4 regions of the Kitasatospora sp. P5_F3 genome follow, and region 4 is predicted to be linked to each of the others. Evidence: riboswitches for the same ligand, from Rfam matches in the RefSeq annotation. Region 4 holds a riboswitch; each other region holds the start of a gene.
The links. Region 4 has a riboswitch for cyclic di-AMP ahead of ACXJMZ_RS11610 (M23 family metallopeptidase). Riboswitches for the same ligand answer to the same signal wherever they lie in the genome.
Positions count from the first base shown of each region.

Region 1: another riboswitch for cyclic di-AMP. It lies ahead of ACXJMZ_RS00940 (glycoside hydrolase family 16 protein); the one in region 4 lies ahead of ACXJMZ_RS11610 (M23 family metallopeptidase).
Region 2: another riboswitch for cyclic di-AMP. It lies ahead of ACXJMZ_RS24490 (NlpC/P60 family protein); the one in region 4 lies ahead of ACXJMZ_RS11610 (M23 family metallopeptidase).
Region 3: another riboswitch for cyclic di-AMP. It lies ahead of ACXJMZ_RS25070 (transglycosylase family protein); the one in region 4 lies ahead of ACXJMZ_RS11610 (M23 family metallopeptidase).

Region 1 is NZ_JBFUMY010000001.1:225,609-230,394, reverse strand. It holds gene ACXJMZ_RS00950 (ribonuclease domain-containing protein) at 1-350, opposite strand, end outside; gene ACXJMZ_RS00945 (esterase/lipase family protein) at 544-1,782, shown strand; cyclic di-AMP (ydaO/yuaA leader) riboswitch at 1,921-2,088, shown strand; gene ACXJMZ_RS00940 (glycoside hydrolase family 16 protein) at 2,091-3,284, shown strand; gene ACXJMZ_RS00935 (hypothetical protein) at 3,294-3,752, opposite strand; gene ACXJMZ_RS00930 (antibiotic biosynthesis monooxygenase) at 3,835-4,146, shown strand; gene ACXJMZ_RS00925 (IclR family transcriptional regulator) at 4,169-4,786, opposite strand, start outside.
Region 2 is NZ_JBFUMY010000044.1:16,580-21,365, reverse strand. It holds gene ACXJMZ_RS24500 (hypothetical protein) at 1-1,035, opposite strand, end outside; gene ACXJMZ_RS24495 (NlpC/P60 family protein) at 1,098-2,162, opposite strand; gene ACXJMZ_RS24490 (NlpC/P60 family protein) at 2,387-3,475, opposite strand; cyclic di-AMP (ydaO/yuaA leader) riboswitch at 3,486-3,650, opposite strand; gene ACXJMZ_RS24485 (C40 family peptidase) at 4,017-4,786, opposite strand, start outside.
Region 3 is NZ_JBFUMY010000047.1:21,734-26,519, forward strand. It holds gene ACXJMZ_RS25060 (LacI family DNA-binding transcriptional regulator) at 1-586, shown strand, start outside; gene ACXJMZ_RS25065 (hypothetical protein) at 895-1,242, opposite strand; gene ACXJMZ_RS25070 (transglycosylase family protein) at 1,352-2,515, opposite strand; cyclic di-AMP (ydaO/yuaA leader) riboswitch at 2,500-2,673, opposite strand; gene ACXJMZ_RS25075 (hypothetical protein) at 2,938-4,786, shown strand, end outside.
Region 4 is NZ_JBFUMY010000012.1:268,938-273,723, reverse strand. It holds gene ACXJMZ_RS11630 (GNAT family N-acetyltransferase) at 1-455, opposite strand, end outside; gene ACXJMZ_RS11625 (PP2C family protein-serine/threonine phosphatase) at 726-1,874, shown strand; gene ACXJMZ_RS11620 (hypothetical protein) at 2,219-2,413, shown strand; gene ACXJMZ_RS11615 (DUF6348 family protein) at 2,470-3,207, opposite strand; cyclic di-AMP (ydaO/yuaA leader) riboswitch at 3,566-3,719, shown strand; gene ACXJMZ_RS11610 (M23 family metallopeptidase) at 3,725-4,756, shown strand.

The DNA of each region.
Region 1 (4,786 bases), on a different contig from region 4:
GTGTAGTAGTCCTCGTGGTAGACCGCACCGGTGACGATCCGTCGGGCGCCCCGGGTCGAGACGTTCGGCGTCTTGACGGTGTACTCGTGGTAGTAGCCCAGCGACTTGGCGGGCAGCACGCTCTCCCGGTTCTGGAAGACGATGCCGTCCTGGCTGTACGGGAACGGGCCGCCCGCGTCGATCAGGCGGATGGTGTCCCGGCCCTGGCTCGGCAGAGCGGTGTAACAGATGTTGCCGCTGACCGTGGCAGAGGCGTCGGTGGCGAACACGGCGGTGGGGGCCAGGGTGACCAGGCCGACGACAGCGACGGAGGCGGCGCGGGTCTTCAACGCGCGTAGATTGATTCGCATGGCAGTCAGTGTGAGGGCATGTCAGGTCCCTGCGGAAGTGCCCCGGCAACACTTCACCGGCGCGTAACTCCCTTGGCATCCAGGTAACTTGTGGACGACCGCCATGTGCCGGAAGTGCCGGATGTGTGTCCGTGACATGGGGGGATCGGGCCCCCGCTCCTACGGTGGCCGGACCCGCACCCCTGGAGTCGTCATGAAACGCCTGCTGGTCGTCCTGATCACCATTGCCGCGCTCGCTCTCGGGATCGGCCCGGCGGTCGCCGCACCGCCCTCGTACCTCCAACTGGAGGCCACTTTCGGCCAGCCCGGCAACGGCTGGGCCAAGGTGGAGCGTTACTACGACTCCACCCCCGGCTTCCGCACCGAGCAGTACCCGACCGACGGCCGGGGTGACCAGGACGGCGCCCGGCTGACGTACTTCGGCGGCGTCAAGCGCCCTTCCTCGGCCCGCTTCCTGCTCTACTCCGCGGCCGGCTGGAACAGCGGCACCGGTTCCGCCGTGCTGCTCGTGCACGGCGCCAACGACAACGCCGACCGGGCCTGGGCCAACCCCGCCGAGAGCGGCAACTGCGGTGCGTCCAACTGCCCTTCGACCGGGTTGGCGCAGCAGCTGGCCGCCGCCGGGCACCGGGTCTTCGCGGTCAACTTCGCCCACAAGCACGGCGACAACCTGATGCAGGCCCAAGTGGTGGGCGACGCACTGGCGTTGATCCGGGACCGGCTCGGGGTGGCCCAGGCGGACGTGGTGGCCTGGAGCAAGGGCGAGGTGGCGGCCCGCAGTTACGTCTCCTCGATCCGCCCGTCCTGGGGCCGCGGCTACGCCGGTGACGTCCGCCGCCTGGTCACCCTCGGCGGCCCGCACGGCGGTCTCGACTACGTCTACGCCCACGGCTGGAGCTTCTCGCTGGCCACCTGGCCCGCCTGCGGCGGCACCGCCAACGCACCGTCCCCGCACCTGTACATGACCTGCTACGGCAGCTACACCGCACAGCCCTGCCTCGGCGTGCTGCCCACCGGCGGCTACGACTGCTACCCCGGTCAGCGCCAACTCCTGGCCCGCTGGGACGGGTTGTACGGTGTCGACCAGCTCGCCCAGGACTGGTGGACCACCTACTACGGTGGCCAGGGCTTCTACACCTCCGGCCAGGGCATCCAGGCCGCCATCGACGCGGGCTCGCTGATCAGGCCGCTGCAGCAGGCGGGCATCCCGGCGAGCGTCCCCACCTACCTGCTGGCGGGCGGCTCCGCGGACCTTCCCGGCCTGCTGAACGAGAACCGCGGGCCCAGCGACGGCCTGGTCTTCACCGCCAGCGCCCTCGACACCACCGGCATCGGGACCGTCGCCGCCACCAAGCTGGTCACCGGCCTCAACCACCTCGAACTCGGCTGGACCCCGGCCGCCGCCACCCAGATCACGGCCTGGCTGGCCTGACCGGTCCGAGGCCGGTTAAACGTCGTGTGAGCGAGGTCTCGTTGTCGATGGACGGACGACCTGCCTAGCCTGCATGGAGCTGTCCGCATCTGCGCGGACCCCGCCGCCGGGACGCCGAGTCCTGCCCACCCGGTGTCGGGAACTCGATCACCGAAACATGGGCAGGAGCGGGGGAACCAGGTCAGTCTGCGGTCCCCCCTGCTCCGGTGCGGGGGCCGCTCGGGGTGAAGCCGCGCCCACCGCGGCCGGGCGATTCCTCTCGCCCGAACCCGACAGCTCACCTCGTAGGCGTCGCAGAGGACCTGCCCATGCGCATCGCCCTTACCCCCGCACGCCTCGGCGCGGCCGCCCTGGTCGCCGTACCGCTGATCGCCACCGGCCTGGCCGGTCAGGCCCAGGCCGCCACCTCGGTGACCCAGGACCGGCTGACCCCCACCTCGATGGCCGCGAACACCGCGACCAAGGCCGGCCTGACCGTCCACTCCAGCGCCTGCTTCACGGCCAAGACGCTCGGCGTCGGCGTCCGTGACGCGGCCGGCCGGAACCTCGACTTCCCCGGTAACGCGAGCAACGTCCAGATCTGCCCGAGCGGCGTGAACTTCACCAGCGCGGCCCGGACGCTGCCCGCCGGGACGTACACCCAGTTCGGCTTCTGGCAGGACCTGGGCGGGAGCTGGCACAACCTGCCCTCGCAGAAGCTGACCGTCGGCAGCACGGTCACGCCGACCCCCACGCCCACCCCGACCCCGACTCCCACGCCCACGCCGACTCCCACCCCCACGCCGACCCCCAGCCCGGCCCCGAGCACCTCGCCGATCCCCGGCAAGGCGTTGACCTGGTCGGAGGAGTTCGACAGCTCGATCGCCTGGGGCTCCAAGTGGGTCGGCGACCGTAGCAGCGCGTACCGCTACGGCAACCACAACCCGGACGACAACAAGCTGGACTGGCTGACCACCAGCGGCGTCTCGGTCTCCGGCGGGGTGGCCACCTTCACCGCCAAGCCGTCCAGCCACACCCTGGAGAGCGGCAAGCAGGCCTGGGACACCGGGCTGCTGACCACCGAGTACTCCTCGCAGGGCTTCCAGGTGAAGACCGGCGACTACGCCGAGACCCGGGTCAAGCTGCCGGCCGGCTCCGGGGCCTGGCCCGCGCTGTGGACCTGGAAGAACGGCAACGGCGAGATCGACAGCTTCGAGTACCACCCCGACAACGCCGGGCTGCTGGAGCTGACCAACCACGTCAAGTCCGGCTTGAAGTACTACACCGACGCGAACGCGATCGGCCACGACAAGTGGGTCACCGTCGGCACCTACTACGGCGCCAACTCCGTTGACTGGTACGTGAACGGGACCAAGGTCTTCTCCGACGGCACCGGTGTCGGTGCGGACTGGTCGGCCTACCTGATCCTCAACCTCTCGGTGGGTGCCGGGCAGTACCACCCGGCACCCTCCGGTACCGCGCCGATCAGCTTCGCCTCGGACTACGTCCGCGTGTACCGCTGACGCAGCGGCTCAGCTGACGGTCAGCGTGAACGGCGTGCTGTCGTTCGCGGGACTGTGATCGTCCACACTCACCACCCTGACGTGCCCCTCGGCCACCGTGCCGTGGGGCACGTCGGCGTTCACCCGGACCGGCACCAGCGCGGTCGCGGTCCGCAGGGTGGGCAGCCCGGCGGGGAAGGTGCAGCTCACCACCTGTCCGAACAGGGATCTGCAGTTCGCCGGGAAGTACGGCCCCACGGCGCTGAACCCGGCCGGCAGGTCGATCAGCACCGTGAAAGCGGAGGCCGTGCGCTGCGGGCCGAGGTTGGCGACGAAGCCGTGCACGGTGGTGGTCCCGCCCGGCGGGGCCGGATCCGGGTCCAGCCGGACCACCTCGAGGTCGGAGTTCGAGGGCACCGCGCTCGCCGTCGTGGCACCGAGCATCAGCGCCGTGGCAGCGGCCAGTCCCGCCATCACCCATCTGGTCACCGTCATCACCTGTCTGCCGAACGTGGTCGCACCGGTACGCACTGTATTCGGCGTAGCGTGGATCCGTACGGAGGTGAGGACAGTGTCCGGACAGGTTTTGAGTGAGGTCAGCGCGGTGGTGGGCCCGGACCGCGAGGCCGAGTTGGTGACGTCGTACCGCGAGTTGGTGGCCGGTCCGCTGCCGGACGGGCTGATCAGGACCGAGCTGCTGCGCGGTCCCGGTGGGCGCTGGCGGGTGCAGAGCCTGTGGCGGGACCGGGCCGCGCTGGAAGCGGTCCGGGCCAATCCGAAGCTGGTCGCCGCGCCCCGGCTCTTCACCCAGGTGGGTGCCGAGCCGGAGCTCACGGTGTTTCAGCTGACGGCGTCCCAGGTCGGGCTGCTGATGCTGGACTGACCCAGCATCAACTGACCTGGAGTCAGGGCGCCAGCACCTGGCCGAGCCGGCTCGCGATCTGCCGCATCACCGGGACCAGCGAGGTGTTGCCCGCCTGGGCCTCCAGTGCGCGGATCCGAGCCTCGGGGCCGGAGACCGAGAGTGCGGTGGGCGTCGGTGCGCCCGGGACGGCGACCGCGATGCAGCGGACGCCGATCTCCTGCTCCTGGTCGTCCACCACGTAGCCGCGCTCCCGGGCCTGGGCCAGCTGGGCGAACAGCTCGGTGGGGTCGGTGACGGTGTACGGGGTGTGCGACTGGAGCGGCTGGGTGCCGAGCACGCCGCGCGCCTCGGCCTCCTCCAACTGGGCCAGCAGGGCCTTGCCGACACCGGTGCAGTGCGGCTGCACCCGGCGGCCGACCTCGGTGAACATCCGCATCGACCGGCGCGACTGCACCTGCCCGACGTAGACCACCTCGCCGCCCTCCAGGACGGCCAGGTTGGCGGTCTCGCCGGTGGCCTCCATCAGCTCGGCCAGGTACGGCCGGGCCCAGCTGCCGAGCAGCCGGCCCGCGGTCTCGCCGAGCCGGATCAGCCGGGGACCGAGGGTGTAGCGGCGGGCGGTGTCCTGCCGGACATAGCCCTGCTGTACGAGGGTACG
Region 2 (4,786 bases), on a different contig from region 4:
TTCGTACGCCAGGCCGATGCCGGCCGAGCCGGCCGCGAAGTCGGCGTCGGTCGGCAGCACCGCCGTGAAGCCCTTGGCCGCGGCCGCCCTGGCGAGCTCCGGCGCGATCTGCCGGGGGCTCCGGCCGGTGCCCCGGTAGCCGGTGTAGTCGGCGACCCCCTCGGAGAGCCAGAGCGGGGTCCACGGCCGGGTGTCGGCCCGGGTCGCGACGTGGGTCGCCTCGTGCACGGTGACCACCCGGCGGCCCAGCTCGCTGAGCCCGGCGTACGCCTGCGGGTTGATCAGTACCCGGTCGGCCGGGCTGTGCAGCGGTGCCCCGGCGGCGGCCGTGGTGACGGCGGCTATGCCCTGGTACCCGGCCGCGGAGACCCCGAGCAGCGCGGCGAACTGCTCGCCGGTGGCCGGGAGGCCGAGCAGCAGCCGGCCCGCCCAGTCCCCGCCCCAGACCTCGGTCACCAGCGGGACGGCCCGGTCGGCGGTGGCCGCCGCCGCGGCCAGCGCGGCCGGTTCGGCCTGGCCCAGCACGATGCTGTGCCCGCCGCGGACCGCCCGGACCTCGCCGAGGTCCCAGAGCGCGGCGCCGCCGACCGGCTGGTCGGTGGTCAGCAGCCACTCGCCGTCCGTCAGCTCGAAGCCGATCCGCCGGGTCAGGACGGCCGGGTGGTCGTCGAAGTCGGCCACCCGCCAGCCGAGTTCGGCGGTCAGGGTCAGGGCGGCACCGACCGGCTCGGTGAAGTCGGTGATCCGGTAGGAGAGTTCGGCCAGCGGGAGCTGGGCCAGCCGGGCCAGCCCGGCCTGCTCGGCGGCCCGGTGGGCCGGGGCGACCCCGGCCGCCAGCGCGCTCCGGTCCAGCCGGAGCAGGGCCGTGGCCCGGTCGGCGAGCAGCGCCTCGATCCGGGGCCGGACCGGGACCGCCTCGGCACCGGCCGAGGTGGCCGGGGCCACAAGGGGCACTGCCACCGGCCGGGCCGACGGCGGCGAGAGCTGCACCAGACCGGCCGCCGCGAGCAGCAGCGCGGCCCGGCGCGACAGCACGGCACCGCCGGCCCGCGCCCCGGCCTCCGGGGTCGGGTCGGCGGCCGACGGCCGGGCACCGCTCAGACCCGCACCACCCCGGAGACGGGCATCGCGCTGACGCTCTCGTAGCGGACCCGCGCGCCCGGGTACGGCGCGTGCACCACCACACCGCCGCCGGCGTACATCCCGACGTGGTGCATGTCCCTGTAGAAGATCACCAGGTCTCCCGGCCGGGCCTCGGCAAGGCTGATCCGCTGCCCCGCGCCGGCCTGCTGCTGCGAGGTGCGCGGCAGGGTCACTCCGGCCTGCCGCCAGGCCCAGTACATCAGACCGGAGCAGTCGAACGTACGGGGCCCGGTCGAGCCGTAGACGTACGGCGAGCCGATCTTGCCGCTGGCGGCCGCCAGCGCTGCGGCGGCCCGGTCGGAGGCGGCGGGCAGGTTACCGAGGTCGAGCCGCTCGGCCCCCCGGGCGGCCCGCTTGGCGGCGTCCCTGGCGTCGTCGTCGACCATCCTGGCCCGCTCCCCCGCACCCAGCGAGTTCAGCAGCCGCTGGGCCTTGGCCAGCCTCTGCTTGACCTCCTGCTTGCTCTCGTTCAGGGTGCGCCGGACGGACTCCAGCTCGGCCAGCTTGGCCGTGGTCTCGGCCCGCCGCTGGTCGAGCCGCCGCTGACTGTCGATCACCTGGCGCAGGGTGTCGTTCTGCCGCTCCGCCGACTGGTCCAGGGTGCGGGCCCGGTACAGGTAGCCGGCCGGATCGGAGTCCAGCATCAGCTGGACCGCCGGGTCGATGCCGCCCGCCCGGTACTGGGCGGCAGCCACCGAGCCGAGCCCGGAACGCAGTCTGTTCAGCTCGTCCTGGCCGGCCGCCACCTGGTTCTGCAGCGAGCCGGTGTCGGCCTGCAGTTGACGCTGCTGCTCCAGGGCCGCGTTGAACTTCTCCGAGGCCTGCTCGGCCTCCTCGTAGAGCTGGTCGACCTGGGCCTTGACGTCCTTACGGGTCGGCGGCTCGGCCGGGGTGCCGGGAGCGGCCCCGGCGGCACCGGCCGCGGCCATTCCGAGCACCGTGGTGGCCGCGGCGGTGAACACCAGCGCCCGGGTGAACCGGCGGGCACCTGGCAGGGGAGAACGACTGTACGTCGACATACCGGCGGCGGCTCCGTTCCTGCGCCGGGCCACCGCCGCCGCCCCGGTCGGGCGGCTGTCCTTGCGAAGGTCCGGGGGCAGACGTTAGCGAGTCGCAGCGATCTAGTCCAAACCCCTACAGTGCCGAATATTTGACCACCAATCGGACATCTGCTCGGCCCCCCGGAAACGCCGCAGGCCCGGCACGGGGCCGGGCCTGCGGGTGGGGCCTGTCTGACGGGGGGTCAGACCCGGACGATGCGGGTGATCGGCATCACCGTGGCGGACTCGTGCCGGACCAGGGTGCCGGTGCGCGGCGCGTGCACGATCTGACCGTTGCCCACGTAGAGGCCGACGTGGCCACCCCCGCGGTAGATGATCAGGTCACCCGGCTTGGCGTCGGCGATGTTGGTGCCGATGTTCTGGCCGGCGCCCATCTGCGACTCCGACGTGCGCGGCAGCGAGATCCCGGCCTTGTTGAAGGACCAGACCATCAGGCCGGAGCAGTCGAAGCTGTTCGGGCCGACGGAACCGTAGCCGTACGGCTTGCCGATCTGCGCCTCGGCGGCGGCGATCACGATGGCGGCGTAGGAGCCGGCCGGCAGACCACTCAGGTCGGTCCGGGTCTCCGAGCGGGAGGCCCGGGCGGAGTCGTCCGTCTTGGGGGCGGCGGCGGCAGCCTTGGCGGCCGAGTCGGCGGCGGCCTTGGCCTCGGCGGCCCGCAGCTCGTCCTGCTCCTTCTTGCTGAGCGTGTCGAGCAGGGCCTGCGCGGAGGCCAGCTTCGCCTGGATCTCGTCCTTGCCCGCCTTGAGCTCCTGGGTGGTCCGCTCCAGGTCGGCGAGCTTGTTCTGGGCCTCGGACTTCTGCTGGTCGAGCTTGGTCTGCTCGCCCTTCAGCGTCTTGAGGGTGTCGGCCTGCGAGGTACCGAGCTGGCTCAGCGAGTCGGCCTGGCCGAGGAAGGCGTCCGGGCTGCTGGAGAGCATCAGCTGGACGGTCGGCGATATCCCGCCGGTCCGGTACTGCTCGGCAGCGATCTCACCCAGGGTGCCCTGAAGGGTGGTCACCTGGGCCTGCTGCCGGGCCACCTCGTCCTGGAGGCCGGCGACCTGCTTCTGCAGGGTCTGCTGCTTCTCCGTGGCCGCGTTGAACTTCTCGGTCGCGTCCTCGGCCTGCTCGTGCAGCTGGTCGACCTGGGACTTGACCTCGTCCTTGGTGGGAGTCGGGTCGGCATGCGCACCGGTCTGGGCGGACAGTGCCACTGCAGCAGCAGCGGCCGCCGTGATGATCGAGACGCGGGTGCGGCTGGCAGGCTTGGGACGACGATGGGACGCCACGAAGGCCGGCTCCTTCTTCCTACGTCCGCCTACCGGGTGAGCTGACGGGTTCGGGCTGGAAGAGATGCCCTACGACGCCTCACCGCCGAGCCGTCTTGCGACGGTCCGTCAGCCTGGCGCCGATTCACCCCGAGGAACGTGGTTCCCCGGCTCCGATCGACAGCGCCCTCGCTGGGGCTTCCCCGTAAGGCAGTTGGACTGCCTCGCTGTGTCTCGGACTCGGCGGTAACCCCCGCCGCCACCCAGGCTGGGTGATCGACTGTGCGGTGGTTCGAGAAGGACCCTAGTAACCCAACCGTGATCGGTTCAAATCCTTGTAGGAAAAAAGTCGGAATGAAGTCGTGATTCTTTGGTGATTACGACCGAGCGTGATCGAAAATGTACGCTGCGCCGATGAATTCTCAGGATGTGGTCACAGCGAGGCCCGCCAAAGGTGTCCCAGATCACAGGGAGGTTTTGGCGGGCCCGCGCGTGTCACAAGGCGTCAGTTGTGAGCCTTGATGGGGAGATGTCCGTTATGCCGTATCAGGCTGACGGTGGATCAGACCCGACGGATGGTCTTGATCGTCATCGCGTCGGCCTTCATCACCTTCACCACGTCACCGGTGTGCGGCGCGTGCACCACCAGGCCGTTGCCGATGTACATCCCGACGTGGTGCGCGTCGGAGTGGTAGATCACCAGGTCGCCCGGCTGCGCGTTGGCGATGTTGGTGCCGACGTTGGTGCCGACCGAGGCCTGCTCCTGCGAGGTGCGCGGCAGCGAGACGCCGGCCTGCGCGTACGCCCAGACCATCAGGCCGGAGCAGTCGAAGGAGTTCGGTCCGGTGGCGCCCCAGACGTACGGCTTGCCCTGCTTGCCCATCGCGGCGCCGACCGCCACGCCCGCGTAGCCGGCTGCGCGCGGCAGCGAGCCGACGTCGATCCGCTCGGCGCCGCGCGAGGAGCGCTCGCCCTGGATCGCCGCCCGGTCGGCCGCGCTCAGCGAGTTGAGCAACTGCTGGGCCTCGGCGAGCTTCTTCTGGACCTCGGCCTTGGCGTCGTTCAGGACCTTGGTGTTGCGGTCCAGCTCGGCCAGCGTCTCCGCGGCCTCGACCTTCTGCTGGTCGAGGCGGCGCTGCTGGTCCTGGAGCGACTTCAGGGTCTGCGTCTGGGTCTGGTTCACCTGGTCGACGCTGGACGCCTTGGTCAGGTAGTTCTCCGGGTCGGAGGAGAGCATCAACGCGACCGAGGGATCCACCCCACCGTCGCGGTACTCCTGCGCCGCCACCGCCGCCAGGCCACCCTGAAGCTGCGTCATCTGCTCCTGCCCAC
Region 3 (4,786 bases), on a different contig from region 4:
GCTGATCAACGGGTACAGCGAGAAGATCGCCGCCCCGTTCATCTCGCCGGACGACCGGGCCGCGATGTGGATGGCCGTCCAGCACCTGGTCGAGCTCGGCCACGAGCGGATCGGCCTCGCGGTCGGCCAGCGCCGGTACGTGCCGGTGCTGCGCAAGATCGAGGGCTTCACGGCGGCGGTCCGCGAGCTGCTCGGCCTGAGCGAGGCGGAGGCCGAAGGGCTGGTCCACCACACCCTGTTCAGCGTCGAGGGCGGCCACGCGGCGGCCAACGCGCTGCTCGACAAGGGCTGCACCGCGATCGTCTGCGGCAGCGACATGATGGCGCTCGGCGCGATCCGCGCCGTCCGGCAGCGCGGGCTCGCGGTGCCGCAGGACGTCTCGGTGGTCGGCTTCGACGACTCCCCGCTGATCGCCTTCACCGAGCCGCCGCTCACCACCATCCGCCAGCCGGTCGAGGCGATGGCCACCGCCGCCGTCGACGCCCTGCTGGAGGAGGTCGGCGGAAACCCGGGCCAGCGCGCCGAGTTCATGTTCCAGCCCGAGCTGGTGATGCGCGGCTCGACCGGGGCCAACCCGAAGAGCTGACCGGACGTCAGGGTGGGGCACGAGGGTTCTCCCTCGTGCCCCACTCGGCTTTCTCGTCCGCAGGAGCGATGGGCATCCCAGCCGAGGGGAGACGGTCCGCCCCCAGGGTCGAGGCGGCCGGGTAGCTCCCGGCGGCGACCGGCGCCTTCCTGGTCACCGTGCTGATCACCTACGCAACCGTCAACCAGCTCCTGCACCTGGTCGAACCGCTGAACGACACCGGCGAGGGCATGCCGAACAGCGGCCCGGGCTTCTGGCTGCTGCTGCTGGCGGCGGTCACGGTCGCCTACTACCGCCGCAGGCGTGGGTCAGTCGGTCGGCGGCTCGGCGGGGGTCTCGCGCAGCTCGGCCAGCTCGGCCTCCAGTTCGGTGACCCGGGTGGTCAGCCGCTGGACGTCCTGGACCGCGTCGAGGTAGTTCGCCTTGTGGCGCTTGGCGACCTCGCTGAGGGTGTCGACCCGGTCGGCGAAGGCGTCGCGCTCGGTGGCCAGCGGCTGGACGGCGGTGTGGAAGACCGCTTCGGCGATCCAGTCCGCCCAGGCGTTGATGTGCTGGGTGCCGGCGGCGCCGCCGAGGTCGGCGTTCTGCAGACCCTGGAGCATCGCGGGCCGGATGGTCTCGGCGATCCGCTGGGTCGCGGTGGGCTGCTCGGTCATGGCTGGTCCTCGCGGTCGAGCTGTTGAGTAGGTAACTCCGCGACATGACCGACGAAGCGAAGGCGCACATCACCCGTAAGGATAATCGCCGCGCGCAGGCCGGGATGCGTCAGACGCGACCGGCGAAGTCCGGCGCCCAGTTGGCGATGGACTCGGTCTTCACGCCCGCGCGCGGGTTGGCGGCCTCGACGTACTTGCCGTCGCCGATGTAGAGGGCGACGTGGTAGACGCCGGAGTTGCTGCCGTTGTTCGACCAGAAGAGCAGGTCGCCGGCCTGGAGGTTGTCCAGCGAGACCCGGGTGGCCGCGTCCGCCTGGTCGTTGGCGATCCGCGGCAGGGAGATCCCGGCCTGGCGGAAGGCCGCCTGAGTCAGACCCGAGCAGTCCCAGCCGCCGTTGCTGCTGCCGCCGTAGACGTACGCCTGGCCGAGCTTGGACATCGCGAAGTTGATCGCGGCGGCCTTGCTGCCGGTCGCCGCCACCGCGGTGGTGGCGGTGGAGCCGGACGCGGCCTTGCTGCTCTTGGTGGTCCTGGTGCCGGTGCCGGCCGAGGACGAAGTCGGCGCCGGGGCGGTCGACTTCGGCGCGCTGGTGACCACGGTGGTGGTGCCGCCGAGCGCCAGCTGCTGACCCGGGTAGATCATGTCCGGGCCCTCGGACAGGACCGACTTGTTGAGCTCGTAGAGCTTCTCCCAGCCGCCCTCGACGTTCTGGTTCTGCGCGATGGTGGAGAGCCAGTCACCGGCGACCACCGTGTAGGACTTGGCCGCGGTGGTCGTGGTGGTGGTCTGCTGCTCGGCCGCCTTCGGCGCCGGGGCGGCGGCCTTGGGGGTGCTGGCCTTCGCGGAGGAGTCGGTGCTCGCCGAGGTGTCGACCTGGGGGGCGCTGCCGCCCTTGGTCAGACCGGCCTTGACGGAGCAGACCGGCCAGGCGCCGGGGCCCTGGGAGGCGAGCACCTTCTCGGCGACGGCTATCTGCTGGCCCTTGCTGGCCTGGTTGGCCTGGGCGGCGTACTGCTTGCCACCGAACTCGGCCCAGGTGCTGGAGGTGAACTGGAGGCCGCCGTAGAAGCCGTTCCCGGTGTTGATGCTCCAGTCGCCGGTGGCCTCGCACTGGGCGACCTTGTCCCAGGTGGAGACGGTGGCGGCGGAGGCGGAGCCGGCCGTGAGGCACGGGACCGAGAGGCCGATGCCGACCACGCCGGTCGCGGCGATCAGACGGCGGGTGCGCTTGGACGCGCTGCTGGACAGCATGAAGATGCGTTCCTCTCCCACGCCTGCGAGGTGAGCTGTCGGATTCGGGCTGGAGTTGCCCGGCCGTGCGTGAGCACGGCTTCACCCCAAGCCTGAAATCGGTCAAATCAGACCAAATCCAGGCGACTTACCTGTGGTTCCCCCGCCCCTGCCATGGTGCATTGCGGTGCTGCCTGTTCATCCGATGGCAGGACTCGGCGTTCCGGATGAACTGGGTCCGTGTGGCCACGAACAGGGGAGCACGTTAGACAGACTTAAGTTCAAACCGCAAACCTCTGTGATGTGGATCATGGTTTCTTCAGGGAACCTTCATGGATCGGAAGCCTTCGTTCCAGTGATGGATTTCGATCGGATCTGATCAAACCCCTTGGTGTTCAAGGGACTTGCCTATGCTTCAGGCGAGGCGGCCGCAGGCGCGGCCCGGGGGAGAGGTGCGCGGCACCATGCGGCACGCGAAGAGGCCCGAACCGGCCCCGGAAGGTAACGGTTCGGCAAAGGCCGGGCGCAGGAAGGTACTCGGCTGGATCGCGGCCGGCACGGTGGCCGCCGCGATCGGCGTGGAGGAGCTGGTCCGGCGCACCGGGGACGCTCCTGACGTCGCCTCGGCTCCACCGCCACCGCCGACTCCCGAGACCTCGCACGTACACGGTGAGCCGGTGCCGTCCGCCTCGCCCGAGCCCTCGCCGTCGCCCTCCCCGGAGCCGCCTCCCCCGGCCAGGCCGTGGTCGGACCCGGCCGGTTGGGGCGGGGCCGTGCCGGGCCCGGCCGCCGCCGTCCGGGTCAGCGACCACGTGGTGTTGGACGGCGATGCGGCAGTTGGTTCGTTGGTGGTCGAAGCGTCAGGTTCGCTGACCTTCGCGGCCGACCGCTCGGTGGTGCTCAGCTCGGCGGGCAACGTCGAGGTGAAGGGCAGTCTGACGCTGGCGCCGGCCGACACCGCCCTGCACACCCTGCGGTTCCCCGCCGTCGACGAACGGCGCTTCCAGGGCGGCGGCATGACCCTGCTGCCGAGCGACACCGGCCTCTGGGTCACCGGGGCGGGCTACCTCCGGCTGGACGGCGCCGCCCGGACGGCCTGGGTGCGGGCCGCCGGGGCGCTCAAGCCCGGCGACACCAGCATTACGCTCGCCACCGCACCGACCGGCTGGCGCCCCGGCGACGAGCTCGCCGTGACCCCGACCGGAGCCCCCGACGCCGACGGCTTCTCGGAGCGCTACGACCTGCGGACCATCGCCGCGATCAACGGCAGCACGGTCACCCTGGACGGCCCGCTGAAGTACCCGCACCCACGGGTGGCGACCGGAGGGGGCGTCACCGTCGGGGCAGAAGTGCTGAATTTAACCCGTAATGTCCGAATTGAGGGAAGTGAGAAGGGCCGCGCCCACGTCCACCTCACCAGCTCACGCAAGTCCGACGTCCGGCACGCCGCCCTGCGCTGGCTCGGACCGCGCGCCCCCGGCAAGGACCAGTGGAACGGCAAGGCGGTCACCGAGCCGGTGCTCGGCCGGTACGGGCTGCACTTCCACATGCTCGGCGACACCAGCCGGGGCACCGTGGTCGAGGGGGTGGTGGTCCGGGACACCGGCAGCCACGCGTTCGTCCCGCACGCCAGCCACGGCATCACCTTCCGCAGCTGCATCAGCCACCAGACCTGGGAGGACGCCTACTGGTGGGACGGGCCGCTGGACACCCGGACCCCGCAGGGCCCGTCCGACGACATCACGTACGACTCCTGCGTCGCCTCCCGGACGCTCTTCGACCCCAACCCGCGCGGCTACCGGCTGACCGGCTTCAGTCTCGGCGCGGGCACCGGCGGAGTGGCCAGGGACTGCGTGGCGGTCGGCGTGCAGGGCGCGAACGGTGCCTCCGGCTACCACTGGCCGGAGACCAGCGAGGGGGTCTGGACCTTCGAGCGCTGCCTGGCCCACAACAACCTGGAGAACGGCATCTTCGTCTGGCTCAACGCCCAACACCACCACGTGGTCGGCCAGTTCGTGGCCTACCACAACGGCGGCTGGGGCATCGAGCACGGCGCCTACCTGAACGACTTCGACTACACCGGCAGCGTCCTCTACGGCAACGCCGCCGGGGGAGTGGCGCTGCACGCCCTCGGCCGGGACAAGGGGACGGTGCTGGACGGCCTGCTGATCGACGCGGCGGGCCAGTCGGACTTCGCGATCTCCACCAAGCGCCACCAACTTCCGGGAGAGACCGTCCTGGTGACCCGCAGTCGGCTGACGGGCTATCGGAAGGCCGGCGTCGCGTTCCGCGCCGTGGACGGCGGAGCGCCGG
Region 4 (4,786 bases):
ACGGTCAGCGCCATCCGCCAGCTGCCCAGTCCGTACCCGAACCGGCCGTAGATGCCGGACTCCGAGGCGGTCAGCACCGCGAGCGCCTCGCCGCCGTCCCGGAACCCGGTCAGTTGACGGCGCATCAGCCCGGTGAGGATGCCGCGCCGCCGGTGGGTCGGCAGCACGCCGACCATGGTGACCGCCGCGACCGGGACCACCGCGCCGCCCGGCACGGTCATCCGCAGCGAGAACGCCCCGGCGCAGGCCACCGGGTCGGGACCGTCCCAGACGCCCAGCGAGCGGTCCGGCTCGGTCAGTTCGCGCCAGAGCGCGCGCTCCTCGGGATGCTCCTCCTGGCCGCCGAAGGCAACCTCCAGGGTCCGGTACCAGCCGTCCCACTCCTCGCCCGTCAGGGTACGTACCGTCAGGCCGTCAATGCTCGGGCTGTCAAATGTCTCGGTATCTGCGGTCATATGCCAACAGCTATCACCGAGTTGCATCGTGCGCGACCGGCTTTCGGCGGCTTGACCTCCCGGGTTCCAGCGGCTGGTGGGCGGCTCCGGCGGCCGAAATCCGTTGAACCCGAGCGGAACGATGCGCCCGGCGGCGCCCCAACCGTCGACGGCGGGCTCCGCCGGTGGATAAGGTCATAGCCCATGGCTGGCAGCACGCCGGGCTTCACGCCCCGGCCGACTGAGACGGGCCCGGTCGCACAGGCGGCCGACACCCCGTGGACGGCCCGGTTGCGCAGCAGGCTCTACCGGGTCCGCCGAGTGCTGCGCCGGACCGGGGTGGACTACTTCCGCGGCGACGCCTCCGACTGGCTCGCCTTCGCGGTGCTGTTCGCGGCCGTCCCGCTGCTGGTGGTGCTCAACATCCTGATCCCGGCCTGGGCCCCGCCCACCGCACTGGTACTGCCGATCCTGGCCGGGGCGCTGCTGCTGCGCCCGGGCACCCTGGTGGTGCTCTACGCGGCCGCCGCGCTCGGGCTCTCGGTCGAGTCGCTGATCCACACCGGCGAGCGGGTGGCCAGCGACCGCCCCGACATGTACGTCTTCGGCGTCACCCCCGGCGCCGCCCTGGTGGTCGGCGCGGTCGGGGTGGCCGGGCTGCTGCTGGCCCAGTTCCGCAGCCGGGTCGGCGTGCCCTGGCGGGGCGGCGGCTCGATGCTGTTCGACCTGCGCGAGCGGCTGCGGGTGCAGAGCCGGGTGCCCGCGCTGCCCGAGGGCTGGTCCGCCGACATGGCGCTCCGCCCGGCCGGCGGCCAGTCCTTCTCCGGCGACTTCGTGGTGGCCACCAGGACCGGTCCGGGCCGGCGGACCCTGGAGGTGGTGCTCGCCGATGTCTCGGGCAAGGGCATGGACGCGGGCTCCCGGGCCCTGCTGCTCTCCGGCGCGTTCGGCGGGCTGCTCGGCTCGCTGCCGGCCCATCAGTTCCTGCCCGCCGCCAACGGCTACCTGCTCCGCCAGGACTGGGACGAGGGCTTCGCGACCGCCGTGCACCTGGTGCTGGACCTGGAGACCGGCGAGTACGAGCTGCTGTCGGCCGGGCACCTGCCCGGGATGCAGCGGCACGCCGGCAGCGGTCGCTGGGAGGTCAAGGAGTCCGTCGAGGGCGCGCTGCTCGGGGTCTACGACGGCGCGGTGTTCGAGGCGGTGCGCGGCCGGCTGGACCAGGGCGACGTGCTGATGCTCTGCACCGACGGCATGGTGGAGATCCCCGGCCGGGACCTGACCGAGGGGATGGACCGGCTGATGGGAGAGGCCGACCGGCTGGTCGGCGGCGCCCCGTTCTCCCAACACGGCGGCCGGGGCTCGGCGGTGAAGCTGATCGAGTCGGTGGCCAAGGACGTCAACGACGACCGGGCGGTCCTGCTGCTCTGGCGCGGGTGACCGACCGATGGTCGGACCGTGTCAAGTCGGTGCACCGGTCTTCGGCCATTCCTGACGGCAGCCCAATGGAGTGGATCTAGGTCCGCTCCCACCAGCGCGGAAACGGTCAACTTCCAGTTAGGGGTACCCGTTCGACGGCCCGTCAGGTCAACTGGGCTATCGTCTCGGTCGGCGGAAATTCGTCTCACATCGCAGGATCTTCGCGGCTGCGTTCCGGCAAGTCCTTTACGCAGTCGGCACGAACGACCACACTGAGTTCGGGTGGGACGGTCGGTTCTCGGGGGGTCTCGGGGGATTGGGCCCGCCACGAAGCTCGCTACGAAAGAATGAGGAAGTGAGTCCTGGTGGCCTTCTCCGTCTCAGCGCTGGTCCTGTTCGGGATCATCGTGGTCATCTTCATCCGCAACGGGCAGTTGAAGACCAGTCATGCGATCATGGCTGCGCTCTTCGGCTTCATGCTGAGCCAGTCCACGGCGGCCAAGCCGATCCAGGACTTCCTCACCCAGCTCGCGCAGACCATCTCCTCGGTCGCCAGCTGACCAGGCACGGCTGACCCGGGTCGGGCCGGCCGCGGCCGGTCACGGACCGGCCGGTCTCAGCGACGGCTCCGCCACCAGCGGCCCAACCAGTGGCGCTGCGGCGGGGGTTCGGCCTGCCCGGATGCCTCCGACCGGGGGTGCTCGGCGACCAGCAGCAGGAACAGCCGGGCCCAGCAGAGCCGTTCGCCGCGGGGCCAGTCCAGCGCACGCAGGGCGGCCGAAGCCTGCTCGCAGACCGTCCCGTTGATCCGGACCTCGGCGACGTCGTCGCCCGCCTTGCCGCCGAAGAACAGCTTCACGCCGTTGACCTGACGCTCGGTCAGCTTCGGCAGTACGGCGGCGGCCAGCACCGGGCCGAGGTCCCGCTCGGTGACCCAGTCGAACAGCGGGTCGGTGTCGGCGCCGAACACCGCGGCCGGGCCCTGTACGACGTGCCAGCCGGGGAACTCGGGGGCGTCGTAGTGGTCGCCGCTGCCGGTCAGCAGGCTCACCACGGCGGACGCCGTGGTGCCCGCCCACATCCGTACCGCGCTGTCCAGCTGCTCCACCTCGGTGCCGCCCACGCCGGCTGCGCAGTCCCAGATCACCGGTGCGTCGCCCTGGCCGAGCCGCAGCACGTACCCCAGGTCGACATGGCCGCCGCCGGTGCCGCGCTCGTCGTGGTCGCGGAAGGCCACCGCCGTGGTGCCGGGCCCGCGGACCAGCGGGCCGTCCACGGTGAAGTCCTGACCGAGCCCGGCCATCTCGCGGATCACCGCGCGCTGGATGACGGCCAGCCGTTCCTGGGGGCGCACAGGCGGGCTCCTTGCTCAGCGGGTGCTTCGAACACCGGCGTTCGAGCTCGACCGTGGGCGAGCGTATCGGCCCGGCGTGACCGGTGTCACGGCGCACGCTGGCGGAGCGGGTCCAGGTGGGTACGGACGGCGATATCGGCCACCCTCCGTGAACCGATCGGGGACGAAGCGTCGCCGATTCGGGCCGTCCGGGTCGCAAGTCCCGGCCGGGACGTGACCTACGTCCCTGATCATCCTTGTTCACCGTTCAACCGGGGCTTGCCACGAAGCGGTCGATCGGCTTTGCTTCGAGGCCTGTCCGGTGAACGACCGGACGGGCTCAACCGGGCGGAACGCCGAGTCCTGCCGCCGCCCGGCGCCTCGAACAAGGCACGCATGGCAGGAGCGGGGGACCCAAGGTAAGTCGCCGAACCGGTGTGAACCGGGACGGCTTGGGGTGAAGCCGCATTCCTGCGGCCGGGCATCTCCCGCCCGAACCCGACAGCTCACCTCGTAGGCGTCGGAGAGGACTACCCCCATGTCCGCACAGGGCAAGCACCGTCGCGTCCAGCTGTCCCACCTGACCCGGATCGCCGTCGCGACCGGCGTACTCGGCGCCACCTTCGCACTCCCGGTGGCCGCCGCCAGCGCCCACCAGGGCCACGCCGCCGCCTCCGTGCCCCAGGCCGCCCCGGCTGCCGTCACCACCATCGCCACCGAGACCGCTGCGCCCGCCGTGGTGCCGGTCGCCGCCGCCACTCCGGCCGCGAGCAGCTACCAGGTCGTCAGTGGCGACACCCTCTCGAAGATCGCCAACGCCAAGCAGGTGGACGGCGGTTGGGAGAAGCTCTACCAGGACAACCGCACCGTGGTGGGCGGCAACCCGAACCTGATCTACCCGGGCCAGCAGCTCTCGCTCGCCGGCCAGGCCGTGGCCGCCGCGCCGCAGCCCGCCGCGGAGGCCCCGAAGGCCGCCGTCGAGGCGCCGAAGACCGAGACCAAGTCCTCCTCGTCTTCCTCTTCCTCCGCGAGCACCACGGACTCCACCAAGGCGTCCCGCTCCAAGTCGACCACCGTGGCCCCGAAGGCCGCCGCCGCCCCGAAGGCCAGCACGGCCCCGAAGGCTGCTGCGGCTCCGAAGGCCCAGTCGACCACCGTGGCGGCCGGCGGCTACGTCGCCCCGGTCAGCGGTGGCACCTCCACCGCGTACCACGCCTCCGGTTCCTCCTGGTCCAGCGGCTACCACACCGGTGTCGACTTCCGCGCCTCGACCGGCACCGTCGTCAAGGCCATCACCACCGGCACCGTGGTCTCGGCCGGCAACGGCGGGTCCTACGGCAACGAGGTCGTCGTCAAGCACGCCGACGGCAAGTACTCCGAGTACGCCCACCTCTCCTCGATCTCCGTCAAGGTCGGCCAGACCGTCTCGGCCGGCCAGCAGCTCGGCCTCTCCGGCGCCACCGGCAACGTGACCGGCCCGCACCTGCACTTCGAGGTCCGCACCGGCCCGTCCTACGGCTCCGACATCGACCCGGTCGCCTACCTCCGCGCGCACGGCGTCAACGTCTGATCCGTCTGACCCCGCCTCAGACGACTTCGG